4 regions of the Micromonospora sp. NPDC048170 genome follow, and region 4 is predicted to be linked to each of the others. Evidence: riboswitches for the same ligand, from Rfam matches in the RefSeq annotation. Region 4 holds a riboswitch; each other region holds the start of a gene.

Region 1 (3,200 bases), on a different contig from region 4:
GATCCCGGCGTGACGGGCGTCGCGACCACCGAGCCTGCCGTCCGGCCGGCGTCGCCGGCCAACCGCCTGCCGTCGCTGACCGGGCTGCGCTGGGTCGCCGCCCTGCTCGTCTTCGGGTTCCACGCCGGGACGATGGGCATCATCGCCGAACCCGGCCACAAGGCCGTGGTGGACTGGGTCTTCACCCTCGGCCTGTCCGGCGTGCAGTTCTTCTTCATCCTCAGCGGCTTCGTGCTGGTCTGGTCGGCCCGGCCCAGCGACACCCGGCGGGCGTTCTGGCGTCGCCGGGTGGCCAAGATCTGGCCGAGCCACGTGGTGCTGTGGGCGGCGGCCCTGGCGGTCGCGGCCTGGTTCGCCGACCCCGTGGACCGGGCCGTCTCGCTGGAGAACCTGTTCCTCCTCCAGGCCTGGGACCCCCGGCCGGGGCATTTCTACAGCGTCAACACGGTCAGCTGGTCGCTGTCCTGCGAGTTCTTCTTCTATCTCTGCCTGCCGTTGGCGCTGCCGCTGATCCGCCGGGCCCGGCCGTGGGCGCTGTGGGCCGTCGTGGTCGTGGTGCCGCTGCTGATCCTGGCGCTCTGGCCGGCCCAGGCCCTGGTGCCGGAGGAGAGCCGCTGGTGGTTCACCCAGGTCTTTCCGCCGGTGCGGTCGCTGGAGTTCTGGATGGGCGTGGCCGCCGCCGAGTTGATGCGGCGCGGCCGGTGGCGGGGGCCGGGCCTGCCGGTGGCCAGCCTGATCTTCGTGGCCACCTGGGTGGTCGCCGCGCAGTGGGTCCGCGCCGAACTGTGGGCGGCGCTGCTCTCGGTGGCGTACATCCTGGTCATCGCCGCCGCGGCGGACGCGGACGTGCGCGGGCGGCGCTCGCCGTGGCGGTCCCGGCCGATGATCTGGCTCGGCGAGGTCTCCTTCGCCTTCTACCTGGTGCACGTCCTGGTGATGATCACTGTCCTGCGGCTCACGGGCGACTGGGGCGTCGGCTTCCCCGGCTGGTGGGGGGTGGCGGTGGTGCTCGGGTTCCTGCTGGTCAACCTGGCCCTCGCCGGGCTGTTGCACCGCTTCGTCGAGACGCCGATGATGCGACTGCTCACCCCGCGCCGGCCGACCCCGGAGGCGCCGCGGGACGGGGGCGACGGGAACGGGCCCCCGGGGGAGCGCGGCAACGTCGTGCCGCGCCCCCGGTCCGCCGACCCGCAGGCCGGCCACCGGCCGGCGTACGTCGACTCGCGCTGAGCCCGGCCGCGCGGCGTCCACCGGTGTACGTCGACCCGTGCCGCCGAGAAAATCGCGACCATTTGGGTGACGCCGGTCACCTCGCCGCCGAACCGGTCATCGGGAGCGGGGCGGTCGATTCCCGCCGGGGTTTCGACGCCGATGCCCGCCACTTGTCCCGTTGTCACCCGGAGGCGCTCTCGGAAACGGTCGTCCTATTGAGTCACGTCAGTGGCGAAGTGCCCGCAAAAATTGTCTTCCGATCAAGGTTTAAGCAGGTGGGACGGGGTTGGCAGGGTGTTGGCCGGCCAGTAGTGTCGGCGCGTCCGGTGCGGTAACCGATCGCAAGAGGCGACGCCGCGCCGACCCGCCTAATCGTGAAAGACGAGCCGGGGACCCAGTGCTTTGTGGGGTGAATCCGTGGGCCGCAGGCCCGTGGTAGGGCGTTCTTCCCGCCCGAATCCGTCAGCTAACCCGGTCGGCGGTGTCGGAAGGAGTTCCATCCTCGTGCAGCACCCACCCACCTCTCGGTTGTTCCGCCGTCTCCACGGCACCACGGTGCCCGCGCTCGTACGCCCGCAGGCCACGAGCTGACCCACCGGTCACCGTCCGTCGCCCGGCATCCCGGGCACATCCCCTGAGTGGTCCAGCACCCGCCCGGACGCCCGTCCGCGCGGTCGGTCCGTCTCGCCCTCGGCGCGGACCGACGGCCGCTCACCCCCCGAGCCCGTGGAGGAAACCGTGAAGCACACCCTCAGGCGACAGCTGCGTCGTCTCACGTCCGAACGTCCGTACCAGCTGGCCGCCGCGTCCGCCGCGGCGCTCGTGCTGGCGTCGGGCACCGGCGCGCTGCTTGCCGGAGCCGACGACGCCCCGGCCGCCGCGCAGGCCCCGGTGGCCGCGACCGAGCTGCGGGACGACACCGCCGCCTCGCGGGCCCAGGCCCGGGTCGCCCCGTCCAGCGCCGCCCCGTCCGCGTCCAGCGCCGCCCCGTCGGCCAGCGCCACCAGCACCGCCCCGGACCCGGACCTGACCCGCAAGCCGGAGCCGCCGAAGCCGCCGTCGGCCAAGACCCTGGACTACGACTACCAGGCCCAGAGCACCTTCTACAACTGCGGCCCGGCGGCCGTCCGCAACGCCCTCAGCGCCGCCGGCATCGAGCGCAGCCAGGACGCCCTCGGCGCCCAGCTGGGCACCGACGAGATGGGCACCGACTCGGCCCAGGACACCACCCGCGTGCTGAACGCGACGGTGCCGGGCGACCCGTACCGGACCCGGATGATCCCGGGTGGCGCCGCCACCCCGGCCCAGATGGACCGGCTCCAGGCCGACGTCGTCGCGGCCATCGGCGACGGGCGGGGCGTCGTGGTGAACGTCGCCGGCAGCGCCACGGACACCGGCGGCGGCTGGCACTCGTTCCCCGGCGGCCACTACGTCGCCGTGGTGGGCTACAAGGACGACGGCCGGCTGGTGAAGATCGCCGACTCGGCGAACCCGGCGACCGCGTCGTACTGGATGTCCACCATCGCCCTGGCGAACTGGGCCGCCACCCGCGGCTACTCCGCCTGATCGACGACCGTCGGGCGTCGGCTCCCCATCCCGGGGGACCGGCGCCCGATGTCGTGTCCGGGTCACGGACCTCGCCCGTGGCGCCCCGCGGGTGGCACACTGCGCCCATGGTCGATGAATCGGGTGGCCGGGACGACCGGCGGGTGCTCCTGCTGCTGCACGGCATGGGCGCGACCGGCGACGTGTGGCTGCCGTGGGCGCCGCTGCTCGAGCGCCGGTGGGCGGGGCGGTGGCTCGCACCGGACCTCGCCGGCCACGGCTGGTCGCCGCCGCTGCCGGAGTACTCGTTCCCGGCGCTGGCCGCGCGGATCGCCACCGGGGTCGCGGCGGGGGACCGGCTCGTCGTGCTGGGGCACTCCCTCGGCGGGGTGGTCGGGTTGGCGCTGGCCGCCCGGAGCGCCGGGCTGCCCGTCGACGCCGTG
Region 2 (3,200 bases), on a different contig from region 4:
GTGCCCGAGGGCGAGCCGTACGTGCTGCACCCGGGCGAGTTCGTGCTCGCCTCGACCCTCGAAGTGATCTCGCTCGGCGACCAGCTCGCCGGCCGCCTGGAAGGCAAGAGCTCACTCGGCCGGCTCGGGCTGCTCACCCACTCGACGGCGGGCTTCATCGACCCGGGCTTCTCCGGTCACGTGACCCTCGAACTGTCCAACGTGGCCAACCTGCCGATCACCCTCTGGCCGGGCATGAAGATCGGCCAGCTCTGCATCTTCCGGCTGTCGTCGCCGTCGGAGCACCCGTACGGCTCGGCCGTCTACGGCTCGCGCTACCAGGGGCAGCGCGGCCCGACCCCGAGCCGTTCCTGGCAGCACTGGCGCACCTGGCCGGTCCGCTGATCCGGCCGTCGGCAGTTGGGAAGGGCACCTTCCTGTACCGAATGCGTTAGGAAGGTGCCCTTACTACACCTCAGCCGGGGCGGCCGTAGCTGTGGATCGGGCCGTCGTCGACCTTCTTCATCCTGACCGGCACCCCGGCGCGGGAGGCGTGCACCACCCAGCCCCCGCCGACGTACATGCCGACGTGGTGCAGGTCGCTGTAGTAGAAAACCAGGTCACCCGGGCGCAGCTCGGCCCGGCTGACGGTCGCGGTGACCCGGCGCTGCTGCGCGGCGTTGTGCGGCAGCGAGACCCCGGCCTTCGCCCAGGCGGCGAGCATCAGGCCGGAGCAGTCGTACGAGTTCGGCCCGTCGGCGCCCCAGACGTAGGGCTTGCCGATCTGGGCGCAGGCGAACGTCACCGCGGTGCCGGCCGCGCCGCCGGGATAGCTGGCCGGACAGGGGGCGGGGCGCAGCGGTCCGCCGCCCCCGCTGCCGTAGATCCGCAGCCGCAGCTTCTGCAACCGGTCGATCTCGGCGTTGATCTGCTTCTTCTTCGCCGCGAGCTGGGCCTCGGTGCGGCCGAGCTGGACGACCATCTCGTCCAGCGGGGCCTTCTTCCCGGCCAGCCGGTCGCGCAGCTCGGCGACCTGCCGCACCTCCTGCTGCTGGTGCTGGGCGAACTGGTCGAGCAGTTCGAGCTGCCCGACCATCTCGCTCGGCGACCGGCTGCCGAGCAGGGCGTTGATCGCGGACGCCTGTTCACCCTTGTAGGCGCGGACGGCCAGCGCGCCGACCTTCTCCATCGCCTGCCCGACCTGCTCCTCCAGCGGCTTGATCTGCGCGGCGAGCGCGTCGGCCTGCTTCCGCTTGGCGGCCAGGTCCTGTCGGACGGCGTTGTGCCGTTCGATGACCGGTTCGAGCCTGTTCCAGTCCTCGTCGATCTGCCGCTCGATCTCGGCGACCGTCGGTTCGGCGTGGGCCGCCGTGGCTCCGCCGATCAGGACGACGGCGAATGCGGCAAGGGCGGCGAGGGCGGTGGTGCAGCGGTACCAGCGTGGGCGCGGCGCAGCCGTCGTCGGGTCGGCAAGGGCCGGCCGGGCGGACGGTGGCCGCGGGGCATGGTGTGCCACCGGGGTCCGTACTCCTTCTTCCGTACCGCCTACCGGGTTAGCTGACGGGTTCGGGCGGGAAGGGGCGCCCTACCGCAGGGACTGCGGATTCACCCCGGGGAACCTGGGTCCCCGGCTCGCTCGGGAGCGACTCGGCGGTGTCGGACCGTCACCGCCCTGGGTGGACGGATTGTCACCGGCCGACGAAAGACCAGAGTAGAGACGGCCGTTATCGATCCGCAACCCTCCAGGCCATGACACTCCGTATTCCCACCGGGCCGGGCGAGATCGCAACCCACGCGACGAAGATTTTCTTCCTTATGAAGTGTCTGATGGAAAGGTATTGACCGGAGGCGGTGGATGAGGCGAAGGTGGCCCCACCTTTGCCCGTCCGAACTGGGGGTCTGATGCACCTGTCAGCGACAACGAGGAGCAGACGCGTCCTGCTGGCCGCCGCCGTGGCCGCCGCCATGGTGGCGACGCCGCTCACCGCCGCCGGATCCGCCGCCGCCGCGCCGACGGCCGACCGGCAGCAGCAGTACGCCGCCGCGGCGGCCGAGTACGGCGTGCCGGAGAGCGTCCTGCTCGGAGTCTCCTACCTGCAGTCCCGCTGGGACACCAACGCCGGCACGCCGAGCACCAGCGCCGGCTACGGACCGATGCACCTCACCGACGCCGAGCACGTCGCCGCCCTGCCCGGGGGCACCCACCACGAGGAGGGCACCGAGGACCCGCGGGGCGACGACTCCCGCCCGTCCCTGGCCGAGACGCCGGAGTCGGCGGCCGAACCGGCTCCCGCCGAGGCCGCCCTGCGGACGCTCGACGCTGCCGCCGAACTGACCGGCGCCAGCGAGGAGGCGCTGCGGACGGACGTCACGGCGAACATCCGGGGCGGCGCGGCGCTGCTGGCCGCGTACCAGAGAGAGATCGGTGCCCCGGTCGGCGCCGACACCGACCCGGCGGCCTGGTATGGCGCGGTGGCCCGCTACTCCGGCGCGGACAGCGCCGACGCCGCGGCGGCCTTCGCCAACGAGGTGTACGCCACCATCGCCACGGGCGACACCCGGCTGACCGACGACGGGCAGCGGGTCACCCTCGCCGCCAGCGCGGTCCTGCCGGAGCGCTCCTGGCTGGACCGGCTGGGCCTGCGCAAGCTCGCCCGGCCCGACGGGCTGGAGTGCCCCGACGACATCTCGTGCGAGTGGATCCCGGCGCCCTACCAGAACTACGGCACCACCCTCGGCGCGTACGGCAACCACGACCTGGCCGACCGGCCCGCGCAGCAGAAGATCGAATACATCGTCATCCACGACACCGAGGGCTACTTCGGGCCCAGCGTCAACCTGGTCAAGGACCCGAAGCGGGTGGGCTGGCACTACACCCTGCGCTCGGTGGACGGCCACATCGCCCAGCACATCAAGACCAAGAACGTCGGCTGGCACGCCGGCAACTGGTACGTGAACTCCAAGTCCATCGGCCTCGAGCACGAGGGCTTCGCGGGCCACGGCACCTGGTACACCGAGGCGATGTACCGCACCTCCGCCAAGCTGGTCCGCCACCTGGCGCGGCAGTACAACATCCCGCTGGACCGCAATCACATCATCGGGCACGACAACGTCCCCGGCACCGTCGCCGCGAACGTGCGCGGCATGCACTGGGACGCCGGACCGTACTGGAACTGGTCGCACTACTTCGACCTGCTCAAGGCGCCGTTCAAGTCGACCGG
Region 3 (3,200 bases), on a different contig from region 4:
GTGCGAGGGGCCGTCCGCTGCCGCACAAGGGGCCGCCGAACATATGAAATGCATATCACGCATCCCTTGACGTACCTTGCGCTGCGTGTGACTGTGATGGCAGCCCGCGTCCAGCGTCGGCCCGGGTGACCAGGCCGTTCACGTGAGGAAGCGAGGTGGCGGATGAGCCGTCCCGGATCGCCAGGCACTCAACCGGGCCCGGAGCGGACGCTCCCGGCGTCGACCACGGGCGAAGCCCCCGTCGATGTCGGCACCGCGTCCGTCGCTCCCGCGAATCCCGGGCAGGCACTCGCCGAGCTGCTCGCCGGCAACCGGCGGTTCGTGACCGGCGCCCCGCGCCACCCCAACCAGGACGCCGGGCACCGCGCCGCGGTCGCCGACGGGCAGCACCCCTTCGCGGTGATCGTCGGCTGCTCCGACTCCCGGCTCGCCGCCGAGATCATCTTCGACCGGGGCCTCGGCGACCTCTTCGTGGTCCGCACCGCCGGGCACACCATAGGTCCCGAGGTGCTGGGGAGCGTGGAGTACGGCGTGACGGTCCTGGGCACGCCGCTGGTGGTGGTGCTCGGGCACGACTCCTGCGGGGCCGTCCAGGCGGCGCGTACGGCGGACGCCACCGGCACCCCGCCGGCCGGGCACCTGTGCGCCGTGGTGGACGCCGTGGTGCCCAGCCTGCGCCGGGCCGCCGCCGAGGGCGTGGACGACATCGACCGGATCGTCGACATCCACATCGCGTACACCGTCGAGGCGATGCTGAGCCGATCCGAGGTGCTCGCGGCGGAGGTGGCGGCCGGCCGCTGCGGGGTGGTCGGCATGTCGTACCGGCTGACCGCCGGCGAGGTGCGGACGGTGGCCGCGGTGCCCGTCGGCGCGGTCGACAGGCCGGAACCGTCGGCCAGCGCCGCGCTCGCCTGACCCGAGCCGCTGACGGCACCCGTACGACGAGACCGGGCCGTCCCGCCGAGGGGCGGGACGGCCCGGTCCGTGCGGGCTCGACTAGAGCAGTGACACGTGCACGTGGTCGGTGTGGTTGGACGGGCCGCTGTAGGAACTCCAGCCCGTCGCCGGGAACCAGATCTGCCGGTTCCAGATCACGTAGTAGATGCCGAGCCGGTCGGCGTTTCGGACCAGGAACGCGGTCAGGTTGTTGCCGTACATGAAGGTGTCGTCGTTGTGCCAGGGGGAGAAGCCGCTGCGCTGGAGCGACCAGTCGCACGCCCGGCCCTTCGGATGCTCGTACGGCCCACCGGAGCGGTAACAACCGACGAAGCGGTTGAACTTGGCCCGTTTGACCTCGTTGTACATGTGCAGGGTGCGTGCGGTGATGCAGCCGGAGGTGGTGGGGTCGTTCTCGGTGCAGGACAGCGGCTTCCAGTCACCGTTGGCGGTGCGGCCCGGCGCCATCCGGGCCACCGGGGATTCGGCCACCACCTTGCCCTTGGTCAGCCCGTTGCCGCCGACCAGCGCCAGCGCCTTCTTCGCCTCTTTCGTTTCACGGTTCAACTCGTTCGTGAGCTTCTGCTGCTCGCGGACCTCGGCGTCGAGCGCCAGCTTGGCCTGCTCGGCGCGGTTCTTGACCGCGTTCACCTCGGCGAGCTTCTTGGAGTTGACCAGATTGAGTTCGTCGAGGGCGGCGGCGCGCTGGACGAACGAGTCGGGGCTGGCGGTGTCCAGCAGCATCGACACCGCGCCGATCCGCCCGGTCCGGTACGACTGGGCGGCGATCTGGCTCACCTGCGGGGCCAGGAGCGCCAGCTCGGCCTGCGCCCGGCTGAACTCCCGGTCCAGCTCAGTCTGGCGGTCTTGCGACTTCTTCAGCTTGGCCTGGGCCTGCACGTAGGCCCGGTTCCGGGCCTCGATCAGGTCGCCGAGCAGTTTGGGCTCGTCGTCCCCGTGGCCCGAGGGCTTGGGCGGGGTGGGCGCGGCCATCGCCGGGAGAGGACCGGCGAAGACCGCCAGGGCGGCGAACACGGCCACCACGGGCGTCAACCAGCGGCGTAGGGGTGCCGTCACAGTTTTCCCTTCCGTCGACCGCCGACCGGGTTAGCTGACGGGTTCGGGGCGGAAGTGGCCCCTACCGCTGTCGCGGATTCACCCCACGTACCTGGGTCCCCGGCTCGCCTGGTGGCGATTGGGCGGCGGCACCGCAGGCGCCGCTGCGCGCCTTCGGCGGTGACCGGCAGCGAGGTTACCTGAGACCCCTCCCGGGGATCTACGCCCCTAAGCCGACTAAATGCGTTATTTCGTGATGGCGGACGGTGACCAGTGACGCGTCTATCAGGTGGGACGTCCTGATCGGTCACGCTGAGGAGTGTCACCATGCCGTGTCTGTGCTCCTGTCCCGGTCGGGCCATCCGGCAGGGATGGCGGACGATGTGTCTCCGGCCCGCGGCCCACTGAGTGCCTCCAGCGCCTCGGACCGGTCGACCGCCGGCCGGGGCGTCGGCGCGGGCGCGGGCACGGTGGCGTCGGTGGCGTCACCGCCGCGCCGGCCGGCCGTGGTCACCACGGCCGCCAGCCCCGTGGTCAGTGGCACGGCGGCGATCAGGCCCAGGGTCGCGACCGCGCTGCGGACGATCTCCTGCGCCAGGAACTCGCTGGTGAGGATCTGGGTCACCGCCCGCGAATCGGCGGTCAGCAGGAGCAGCACCGGCAGCGAGGCGCCGGCGTACGCCAGCACGATGGTGTTCACCGTCGAGGCGATGTGTGCCCGGCCGACCCGGGTCGCCGCCCGGTAGAGCTGCACCCGGGACAGCCCGGGATTGGCGTGCGCCAGCTCGGTGACCGTGGCGGCCTGGGTGACCGTGACGTCGTCGAGCACGCCGAGGGAGCCGATGATGATCCCGGCCAGCAACAGGCCGTGCAGGTCGACGTCGGCCTGGTACATCGACAACGTGGTGGCGTCCTCGCTGCCGAACCCGGTCAGGTGGGTCGCGGCGGTGGCGATCGTGCCGAGGACGCCGGTCAGCACCAGGCTGCCCAACGTGCCGAGCACGGCCACCGAGGTCTGCGCGGTGACACCGTGGGTGAGGTAGAGCACCACGAACATGATCAGGGCGGCGCCGACGACCGCGACCAGCAGCGGCGGGCTCCCGGCGCTGATGCCGGGCAGCACGAACGTCAGCAGGATGGCGAAGCTCGCCGCCAGGCCGGCCAGGGCGGCCAGCCCGCGCCACCGCCCGAAGGCGACGATCGCGGCA
Region 4 (3,200 bases):
ACTCGGCGGAGATCTTCGCGGTGGCGGCGGCCGAGATCCGCCGGCTGCACCCGGATCTCCCGTTGCCCAGGGCGGTGCGTTCCACCGGCGTCGACCCGATCGAGCTGGCGGTGTCGCCGGCGGAGCTGGAGACCGCCGTCGTGGCGGCGGCCACCACGCTGCTCGCCGAGGTCGAGGGCACGGTCGGCGTGATCACGCCGGTGCCCCGCCGCACCGAGACGGCCGGCTGGCTGGCGGGGCTGGGCGCGCCGCGCCTGCAGGTGGTGACGAGCCTGGAGGCCAAGGGCATGGAGTACGACGGGGTGGTCCTCGTCGCCCCGAGCGAGATCCGGGCCGATCCGGGGTCCGGGGTGCGGACGCTCTACGTCGCGCTGTCCCGGGCCACCCAGCGGCTGACCACGGTCGACCCGACCGGCTGAGACCCGCAGTCACTTGCACACATTGCGATGTGAACATATATTGGTCGCGAATCTGGACGCCTGACGGAGGGTGGGCGCGTGGGCGCAGGTCATGACCACAGTCACGGGTCGGTGGCGAATGCCGCACACCGCCACCGGGGTCGGCTCTGGGCGGCGTTCGGGCTGCTCGCCGGCCTGATGGTGGTGGAGGCGGTGGCCGCCTTCCGCACGGGCTCACTGGCCCTGCTCAGCGACGCCGGGCACATGTTCACCGACGTGCTCGGCATCGGCATGGCGCTCGCGGCGATCGCCGCCACCCGGCGGGCGGATGCCGACCCGCAGCGCACCTTCGGCCTCTACCGGCTGGAGGTGCTGGCCGCGCTGGCCAACGCCGTGCTGCTCTCCGGCGTCGCGATCTACGTCATGATCGAGGCGGTGCGCCGCTTCGGCGACCCGCCGGAGGTGCTGGCCGGCCCGATGCTGGTGGTCGCCGTGCTCGGCCTGCTCGCCAACATCGGCGCCTTCGCGCTGCTGCGCTCCGGGGCGAAGGAGAGCATCAACGTCCACGGCGCGTACCTGGAGGTGCTCGGCGACCTGCTGGGGTCACTCGGCGTGATCGGGGCGGCCCTGCTGATCATCACCACCGGCTGGTGGTGGGCGGACCCGCTGGTGGCGGTAGCGGTCGGGCTGTTCATCCTGCCGCGCACCTGGCGGCTCGGGCGGGCCGCGCTGCGCATCCTGGTGCAGGCCGCGCCGGAGCACCTCCAGGTCACCGCGGTGCGCGACCGGCTGGCCGCCGTGCCCGGCGTCGCCGAGGTCCACGACCTGCACGTCTGGACGCTGACCTCCGGGATGGAGGTGGCCTCGGCACACCTGACCATGGCGCCCGGCGCGGAGGTCGGCGCGGTGCTGGTCGCCGCCCGGACCGCGCTGCACGACGACTTCCACATCGAGCACGCCACGTTGCAGATCGAGCCCGGAGCGTCGCCCGGTGCCTGTGGGGCGGTGGAGTGGTAATGAGGACAACCTTAAATCTGGGAGAGTATTGTGGCCTTATGCCGGATTTGACTGTTAGTGGACACACACCCTCCGTCACCTGCGCTGCACCAGTCACACCGGCACCGGTAGGCTCGGCTTCGGCCTCCGCCAGGCGGCACCCACCGGTGCCGGCGGTGGCCGCCGCCTAATCGCCCGGCAGGGCGAACCGGGGAACCATGTTCGTGGGGTGCATCCGCGTCAGCGGTAGGGATCTTCCGTCCCGAACCCGTCAGCTAACCCGGTCGGCGGCTGACGGAAGGACGCGTGTATGCCAGTGATGGCACCTGTACGACGACGTGCCGCCCGAACGGCGGCCCTGATCGCCACGATGCTCGCCCTCGGCGCCGCGGTGACCCCGGTCACCGCCGCCCCGGCGGCGGCAACCGCCCGCGCCGGCCTGCTCGCCGCGGCTCCCGGCCAGGACGAGGAGGGCGGCACCCCCGCACTGCGGGCCCAGTTGGAGGCCGCCAGCAAGGGCTACATCGACGCCAAGCGCGCCCTGGACACGTCGGCCAAGCGGCAACAGCAGCTCGCCGCGCAGCTCAAGACCACCGAGGTCGAGCTGACCGCCCGCACCGCCACGGTCGGGGAGATCGCCGGGGCCGCCTACCGCACGGGCCGGCTCAGCGTCGCGTCCGCCCTGCTCGCCAGCACTTCGCCGGACGGCTTCATGGACCGCGCCGCCGCCCTCGACGCGGTGGCCGCCAAGGAGGACCGGGCCCTGCGCGAGCTCCAGCAGACCCGCGACGAGGCCACCCGCACCAAGCTCGCCCTGGACGGCGAGATGCGCGAGCAGCGCAAGCAGGTCACGGTGATGGCCAACCGCAAGGAACAGGCCGAACGGGCGCTGACGGTCGCCAACCGGAAGCAGTCCGCCGGCGGGGGCACCTCGCCCGGCGGCACCTCCAACAAGACGGCGAAGGCCGCGCCGCGCAACTCCGACGGCTCCTGGCCGTCCGAGTCGTGCAGCGTCAACGACCCGACCCCCGCCAACGGCTGCATCACGCCGCGCACGCTGCACGCGCTCAACCAGGCCAAGGCGGCGGGCTTCACCCGCTACGTCTCCTGCTACCGCTCCGGCGGCTCGGGCGAGCACCCGAAGGGCCGGGCCTGCGACTTCGCGGCCCAGAAGAGCGGCTTCGGCGGCGACGCCACCGGCGGCGACCGGACGTACGGCAACGACCTGGCGGCGTTCTACGTGCGCAACGCCGACCGGCTCGCCGTGCTCTACGTGATCTGGTACAGGCAGATCTGGCTGCCGAGCAGCGGGTGGAAGTCGTACAGCGGAGCCAACGGCGACCCGTCCAGCGACCACACCAACCACGTACACCTGTCGGTCTACTGACGCCCGTGCCCCCGGTGCCCCGCCCGGCGCGGGTCACCGGGGCGGGCGCCCGGCCGCCCGCCCGGCGGACGCCGCGCCGATCGCACCCGCGCCCGAACACCACCCCGGCTACGGTCGGCAGGTGAGCGGTCACGCCGGGTGGCCGACGGTCGAGGGTGGGGCGCATGAACGGGTACGACGGATGAGCGGGCACGTGATGGTCTTCGCACCCACGCCCCGGCTGACGGTGACCGTCGACCAGCCCAGCGAGGCGCCGGAGCTGCACCTGCACCCCGGCGGGCAGGGCGTCTGGCAGGCCCGGATGGTCATGTCGCTCGGGGTCGACGTGGTGCTCTGCACCGCCCTCGGCGGCGAGATCGGCCAGGTGCTGGAGCCGCTGCTGGTCAGCGAGGGAGTCGACCTGAAGGTGGTGGTCCGCG

The links. Region 4 has a riboswitch for cyclic di-AMP ahead of AB0D32_RS19640 (hypothetical protein). Riboswitches for the same ligand answer to the same signal wherever they lie in the genome.
Region 1: it holds a riboswitch for cyclic di-AMP, as region 4 does, so the genes downstream of both, AB0D32_RS07535 (C39 family peptidase) here and AB0D32_RS19640 (hypothetical protein) in region 4, are expected to answer to the same signal.
Region 2: it holds a riboswitch for cyclic di-AMP, as region 4 does, so the genes downstream of both, AB0D32_RS05165 (NlpC/P60 family protein) here and AB0D32_RS19640 (hypothetical protein) in region 4, are expected to answer to the same signal.
Region 3: it holds a riboswitch for cyclic di-AMP, as region 4 does, so the genes downstream of both, AB0D32_RS12150 (hypothetical protein) here and AB0D32_RS19640 (hypothetical protein) in region 4, are expected to answer to the same signal.

The regions. Positions count from the first base shown of each region.
Region 1 is NZ_JBEZMR010000003.1:219,359-222,558, forward strand. Features, by position in the region: gene AB0D32_RS07530 (acyltransferase) at 10-1,230, shown strand; cyclic di-AMP (ydaO/yuaA leader) riboswitch at 1,568-1,708, shown strand; gene AB0D32_RS07535 (C39 family peptidase) at 1,939-2,778, shown strand; gene AB0D32_RS07540 (alpha/beta fold hydrolase) at 2,886-3,200, shown strand, end outside.
Region 2 is NZ_JBEZMR010000002.1:347,877-351,076, reverse strand. Features, by position in the region: gene dcd (dCTP deaminase) at 1-384, shown strand, start outside; gene AB0D32_RS05165 (NlpC/P60 family protein) at 455-1,495, opposite strand; cyclic di-AMP (ydaO/yuaA leader) riboswitch at 1,508-1,642, opposite strand; gene AB0D32_RS05160 (peptidoglycan recognition family protein) at 1,882-3,200, shown strand, end outside.
Region 3 is NZ_JBEZMR010000006.1:67,529-70,728, forward strand. Features, by position in the region: gene AB0D32_RS12145 (carbonic anhydrase) at 163-915, shown strand; gene AB0D32_RS12150 (hypothetical protein) at 997-2,013, opposite strand; cyclic di-AMP (ydaO/yuaA leader) riboswitch at 2,017-2,148, opposite strand; gene AB0D32_RS12155 (YibE/F family protein) at 2,315-3,200, opposite strand, start outside.
Region 4 is NZ_JBEZMR010000015.1:28,075-31,274, reverse strand. Features, by position in the region: gene AB0D32_RS19650 (AAA family ATPase) at 1-419, shown strand, start outside; gene AB0D32_RS19645 (cation diffusion facilitator family transporter) at 498-1,415, shown strand; cyclic di-AMP (ydaO/yuaA leader) riboswitch at 1,569-1,700, shown strand; gene AB0D32_RS19640 (hypothetical protein) at 1,714-2,781, shown strand; gene AB0D32_RS19635 (PfkB family carbohydrate kinase) at 2,963-3,200, shown strand, end outside.